2 linked regions of the Prochlorococcus marinus XMU1402 genome follow. The protein of the gene in region 1 interacts with the protein of each later gene in a pairwise test. Links are inferred from orthologs where the notes say so. Each region holds a gene or a part of one and is shown on either strand. Other genes may lie near its edges.

The links.
Region 2: the proteins of sfsA (region 1) and HA141_RS03240 interact in binary tests that used the Escherichia coli proteins (3 or more experiments, as listed by UniProt). The link is inferred for Prochlorococcus marinus XMU1402 from one-to-one orthologs.

What each region holds. Positions count from the first base shown.
Region 1 is NZ_JAAORD010000001.1:251,723-255,151, reverse strand. The notes cover bases 164-3,115. They hold sfsA (DNA/RNA nuclease SfsA), read right to left. Parts: upstream 2,034-3,115; coding sequence 1,293-2,033; downstream 164-1,292. Other genes in these bases: murJ (murein biosynthesis integral membrane protein MurJ), read left to right, coding at 2,104-3,115; HA141_RS01380 (ammonium transporter), read right to left, coding at 164-1,111. In the rest of the region: more of HA141_RS01380, read right to left, coding at 1-163; more of murJ, read left to right, coding at 3,116-3,429. UniProt on the Escherichia coli protein: Binds to DNA non-specifically. Could be a regulatory factor involved in maltose metabolism.
Region 2 is NZ_JAAORD010000001.1:575,138-578,455, reverse strand. What follows is about bases 174-3,014. They hold HA141_RS03240 (glutamate-5-semialdehyde dehydrogenase), read right to left. Parts: upstream 2,329-3,014; coding sequence 1,018-2,328; downstream 174-1,017. Other genes in these bases: HA141_RS03235 (translocation/assembly module TamB domain-containing protein), read right to left, coding at 2,399-3,014; folB (dihydroneopterin aldolase), read right to left, coding at 644-1,006; HA141_RS03250 (esterase/lipase family protein), read right to left, coding at 174-638. Also shown: HA141_RS03255 (M3 family metallopeptidase), read left to right, coding at 1-52; more of HA141_RS03250, read right to left, coding at 45-173; more of HA141_RS03235, read right to left, coding at 3,015-3,318. UniProt on the Escherichia coli protein: Catalyzes the NADPH-dependent reduction of L-glutamate 5-phosphate into L-glutamate 5-semialdehyde and phosphate. The product spontaneously undergoes cyclization to form 1-pyrroline-5-carboxylate.

The DNA of each region.
Region 1 (3,429 bases):
AAAATACAACGATAATTCCACCAACTAGTCCTGCAAACCAGGCTCCAGCAAGAGTCATATCACCACAACCAGCAGTGATACTAACCAAACCAGCAAGGATTCCATTAATAATCATTGTAAGATCAGGCTTACCAGAAGTTAGTGTTGAAACAACAGTTGCTCCGATAGCACCAGCAGCTGCTGCCAAAGTAGTTGTTACAGCAACATATGGAACCCATTGGTCCATAGCAAGTTGAGAACCGGGGTTAAATCCATACCAACCTATCCAAAGAACTAATGCACCCAAAGTGGCTATAGCCATATTGTGTCCAGGCATAGCCTGTGGTTTCCCATCAGAGTATTTGCCAATTCTTGGTCCAAGAAGCATAGCTCCTACGAGACCTGCCCATGCTCCAACTGAGTGAACAATTGAAGAACCAGCAAAGTCAACAAAACCTAATGCATCTAGCCAACCACCATTCCATTTCCAGCTACCAGCAATTGGATATATAAATGCAGTTAATACAATCGCAAAAACAACAAATTCTCCAAATTTAACTCTTTCTGCTACAAGTCCGGAAACGATAGTAGCAGCAGTTCCTGCGAATGCAGACTGGAACAAGAAATCAACTGTTGGGACTAATCCAGCATCAGCAACTGTTTCGGCAGTGACTGTTGGATCAAAAAATAGGCCCATAAAATATAGCCATCCACCAGCAATACTGTCTCCGTACATTAGCGAGTAGCCTATTACCCAATAAGAGGTAACAGCTAGAGCAAATACGAAAAGGTTTTTAGCAAGAATGTTGACGGCGTTCTTAGAACGACACATACCTGCCTCTACCATAGCGAAGCCGGCGTTCATGAATATCACTAAAATAGTAGCGACAAATAGCCATAAGTTATTGGCAAGAAAAGCTGCATTCAACTCAGGTAGATCGCCTGCATGAGCAGAAAGATTAAAAATACCTAAACCAAACAAAGCTAAAGGAACAGTTGCAAGCCACAACATGGAGCGGTTTGAACTAAATCCTCGAATACTCCTCAAAAGGAGCATAGGCCCGTTAACAAGACTTGCATCTTGTAACTTGGACCTAGAGCGCCTTTGAGGCGTTTGCAAAGCAGTGGTCATAAAAAAAAATTAGATCTGCAAAAAAACAGTTTGTGCTGTTTCCTTTCAAATCTAAATTTATTCAAAAAACTTATCAGTGTCTAGTAGTTGTTTATACCATTTTTATACTTGCACCATTAAAATTATTTGTTAAATTTGAAAATTTATTATTTTTGAATTTCAAAACAAGAAGATTTTTTATTTATTTCAAAGGTTTAATTCCTTTCCATGATACGTGGTCTTTATGAAATTCAAAGGAACATGGAATAGTTATCATTCCTGCACTTGAAGATTCTCTAAAAAGGCTGCCATATAAGGGATCTGCATCATCTCCTGGTGCAAAGAAAGAAGCGTCTTTTCTCGTAATACAAAGTACCAAAATACTTTTACTTTCAGGCATTAATTCCTTTAATTCCATGAGGTGTTTTTGGCCTCTTTTCGTTACTGTATCTGGGAATAGAGCTACATTTTCTTTAATCCAGGTCGTGTTTTTAACCTCTAGGTAAATGTTACGTTTATCAGGATTTGAAGATTTTGGAGTTAAAAAAAAGTCAATTCTGCTTTTTTTATCTTTTCCATAAGGAACTTCAGATTTAATTGTCTCTATTTCTCCTATTATTTCATCAAGCAAATTTTTCTCAATAACCTTTTTGATTAACTTATTTGCAAATAGAGTATTAATTCCTACCCAGACCTCATCATTTCTTGAATTTAGTACACATATCTGTTCCCAAGTAAAAGGTAATTTTCTTTCTGGAGAAGTGGAAACACTTATTCTTACCTTAGCTCCCTCACTCAAAAGTCCCTTCATTGGGCCTGTGTTGGCACAATGAGCAGTTACTATCTCTCCACTCTCTAATTTTATATCTGCAAGAAACCTTTTATACCTCTTGATTAAAACTCCTTCAATTAATGGATCAAATTCGATTATCCGATCATTCATAAATATGTCGTTAGTTAAAAATCAAATATAATTGAAACTTGAACTTCTTGAAAAATTTAGACAAATCCAAATGCATTCATTTTTAAAAAATAATGTTTTTTCAATTTCATTTGGTACTAGTCTTAGTAAATTAGCTGGATGTGTAAGACAAATATTTATAGCTGCTGCTTTTGGAGTTGGGGTAACATACGACGCATTTAATTATGCCTATATAATTCCTGGTTTTTTGCTAATAATTATTGGAGGAATTAATGGTCCCTTACATAACGCAGTCGTTGCAGTTCTAACTCCCCTTAACAAAAAAAATGGAGGGATTGTTTTAACTCAAGTAAGCATAAAACTTTCAATATTATTAATTAGTTTAGCTATATTAATATACTTTAATTCCAGTTTATTAATTGAATTATTAGCCCCCAATTTAAGTTACGAAGCTAAATCTATTGCCACTTACCAATTAAAAATACTTACACCTTGTATCCCTTTATCCGGATTCATAGGTTTAAGCTTTGGCGCCTTAAATTCCCAAAGAAAATTCTTTTTATCAAGTATAAGTCCAGCGATAACAAGCCTAACTACTATTTTTTTTATTTTATTAAGTTGGATTTTCAACCAAAAAAATGACTATTCTCATTTCTTTACTTATACGGGATTACTCGCTTTTGCAACTTTGACAGGAACTTTGATTCAGTTTGTTGTTCAAATTTCGGAAATAAATAAAATCGGTCTCTTGAGATTAAAGTCAAACTTCCAATTATTTAATGAAGAAAGGAGGATTTTCAAACTAATTATTCCAGCATCTATCTCATCAGGTCTCAGTCAAATCAATGTTTTTATCGATATGTTTTTCGCTTCAAGTTTTCAAGGAGCAGCATCGGGACTAGCTTACGGAAACTTCTTGATACAAGCCCCATTAGGTGTATTATCTAACTCTTTGATTTTGCCATTACTTCCAAAATTCTCTAAATTTAGAAGTGATAAAGACTTTATCGGCCTCCAAAAAATATTGATCTCTGGAATAGAGTACTGTTTCTTGACAACTATTTTTTTAACCGCATTTTTCATAACATTTAATAATCAAATAGTGCAGTTAGTTTTTCAGAGAGGATCTTTTGATTATTCAGCGGCTTTAAAAGTAAAGAATATATTAATTGCTTATGCAGTTGGCATTCCTTTTTATCTTTATAGAGATTTATTAGTAAGAACTTACTATTCAATAGAAAAAACAAACTTTCCTTTTAAATCATCATTTGCAGGGATAATATTAAATATTTTTTTTGATTGGTTTTTAATTGGTGCCCCAATTAATAATATTGGGAATCTTTCTCCATACAATTTTGGAGTTGTAGGAATAATTTTATCTTCAGTAATAGTCAACTTTATAGTATGTGTTTTGCTT
Region 2 (3,318 bases), 320 kb from region 1 along the record:
GCCGCAAACAGATTCCTTAATAAGACACTTGGGTCTATCTGGAACTACATAATTATTTCATCGATTATTTTATCAACCACAGATTTATTTCTTACAAGATTTCTATGTTTATATACTTTTACTGATATTTTTTTTCCAAAATTTAAGTTTGTCCACCATCCTGGGAAAACCATTAGATCCCAATAAGTAAAAAAATTTATACACTCGATTTCATCAAGAAAAAAATCATTATCTGCAAGTTCTCTCAAAAATTTACTATTAATTTTCATTTCTGATATTCCTTTAAAAGGGTATTTAGGTATTAATTGAGCCATCAAAGTTCCTTTGTGAGGAGAACCTATAGTAATTAATCTTCTTGTTCTCTTATATCCATTAAATTTTTGAAGCCAGTACCTACCAATTATTCCTCCCATAGAAAATCCCAAAATATCTATTTCTTTTTCTAAACCATATTTCTCTAAAATTAATTCGTTTAATTTATTAGTCAAATCCAGAATTGAAGTCATTCCATATGAATGCTTAAGAGTTGGGGCGAAATATTCAATGCCAATATCATCAAGTTTTTTGATAATAGAAGAAAAAATACTTGAAGTATTCCAAAGACCATGAATCAATATAATAGGATTTCTTTTTTCCAAAACTTTTACTTTTTTTCAAGAATTCTTACGATTGAAACCTTCCCATCAAAACCAGTAATTGGAGGATTACATTTTGTCAAAATGATTTTGATTTTGGACAACTTAAATTCCTCATCAATAATTTCTAAAATTTCATTTGAGTATTTTTCGATTGTGAAACAATATATTTTCTTTGATTGACTTTTTAAAATTTCAACTAATTTTGAATAGTCAACTGTTTTTGTAACATCATCATTTGAAGTACATTTTTCAAAATCAGTCCATAACAATATATCCAAACTAAAAAGTTGTCCTAATCTTCTTTCTTCTTCAAGAACACCAACTCTAGCCCAAAGTTTGATATTCTCTATGTGTAAAAATGTTTCCATCTTCAAAAAATCTAAAGATCCTTATGAGTAAAGACAGCCTTTCCAGATGAAAAATCATCAACTATATTTCCATCCCCTTTAAGGAAATACTTATATGTAACCAAACCCTCTAGGCCTACAGGTCCTCTTGGGGGCAGAGTTTGAGTAGATATCCCAACTTCAGCTCCGAATCCATATCTAAATCCATCTGCAAATCTTGTTGAGCAATTATGAAAAACACCCGCACTATCAACTACATTCATAAATTTATTAGCCGTACTTAAATTTTCAGTAATTATTCCATCTGTATGTTTTGAACTATATTTCTGAATATGTGTAATGGCTTCATCAAGATTGTCAACAATTTTTATTGATAAAATTAAATCTAAATATTCAGTTTTCCAATCTTCTAAACTAGCCTCATACTGTATACCTAATTCTACAGATTTTTTATCTCCGACTAATTTAACGTTATTTGAATCAAATAAAGGTATAGCCTTTTCAAGAAATGCTGGTGCAATATCTTTATGCAATAATAAAGTTTCTATAGCATTACACGCCGCAGGATATTGAATTTTACTGTCCAGTGCCACAGACAAAGCCATCTCAAGATTTACCTCATTATCTACAAACAAATGACAAATTCCATCAGCATGGCCTAGCACTGGAATTCTTGTATTGTCTTGAATAAATTTAACTAATTCATTACTTCCTCTAGGAATTATTAAATTAATATACTTATCAAGATTTAACATGGACATACTATCTTTCCTACTTGTAAGTAAACATATTGCATTTTCATCAAGGCCTGATTCGTGTAATCCATCTTTTAATGCTTTGACTATTGCAGTATTTGTTGAACTAGCTTCACTTCCACCCTTTAAAATAACTCCATTGCCAGATCTTATTGCTAGAGAACTAATCTGCATAACAGCATCAGGTCTTGATTCAAAAATAATCCCGAGGACACCTATAGGTACAGTCTTTCTCTCTATGATCAGTCCTTTGGAAAGTTCTCTTTTAATTTGAACTTGATCCACAGGATCAGCCAAATCCCCAACTTTTCTTACTCCTTCAATTCCTGAATTTAATTTTTCTTTTGATAACTTCAATCTAGAGAGCAAAGCGTTAGAAATACCTTTCTTTTCTGCTTTTATATAGTCTTCATTATTAGCATCTAAAATTTGTTTAGTATTTTTTTCTAGATAATCAGCCATAAAATTTAAGGCTTTAATTCTATTATTATTTTCAGCTTGACTAATTTTTATTGAAGCCAGACGAACTTGATGAGCTTTTTCTAAAAGATCTTTTCCTGGTTGAGGAACTTCAAAAATATCTTCCATATTTATTTATTTATTTTATTAATAAATAATAGGTCAGAAAAACTATTTTAAAAGCGATTATGTTTGTGAATTAATATCTATAGAATAATTGTAATTGACTCTTCCAATCTCCATTAGAATCAGAAGAACCTAATAATTCTAAATCTAAGTTTTTGTCAATTATTTTATTGTTTGGATCGACTTGTAAGGTAATTATGCCCGTAGGAGGCAAATCATCTCTACCGGGAATAGATTGTACAGAGAAATTTATAGAATCAGTAATATCAAAACCTATTTCTGCAACCCATTCTTGAGAGGATATGCCTTTATTAGAAGTTGACTCATTAACATTATTTAAATCTACATTTTCATCAGAAAAAATATTATTTAAAGAATTATTTTTTTCTATTAAGGCTGGATACAAAGAAAACTGAAATTTTTCACTAAAAGCATCCGCATTATTAATCTGAGAAATAAATGCTCTATTAATCAAATTTGCTGAATTACCTCCAATCAAACCAATAATTTGTGATCTAGTGTAATTAGGGGTACTTCTTAATTGGATTTTTTTATTTTCATCCTCGAAAGACAACTGATCTAAAAATCCTTCATAAGAGGCCTCAATTCTAATTAACCTCGTATTGCCAATCCCAAATGAACCAATTCCACCTGTATTATCTACACCTAAATCACCAGAAATATTTGTATCTTGATTATTTTGATTTATAGGTATTATTGAATCTGGGACTCTACTTACAAGAGAAAGATTTATTAATGGAACTACCCCACTTCTTGATGCGAACAAAATAAAATTTTCCTTGTTTTTATCGAGTTTAAAGGGGGTGGTATATAAATTAGCTGTACCTTTCTTTAAATAAATCCATCCTCTTGCATTTAGATCATCTCCAACACCTCCCTTGATTTCTAAATCTAATTTTGTCTCTAGATGAGCTTTAAAAATATTTGAGTATTGAACTATAAATTCTGGACCTAGTTTTAATTTAAGATTTT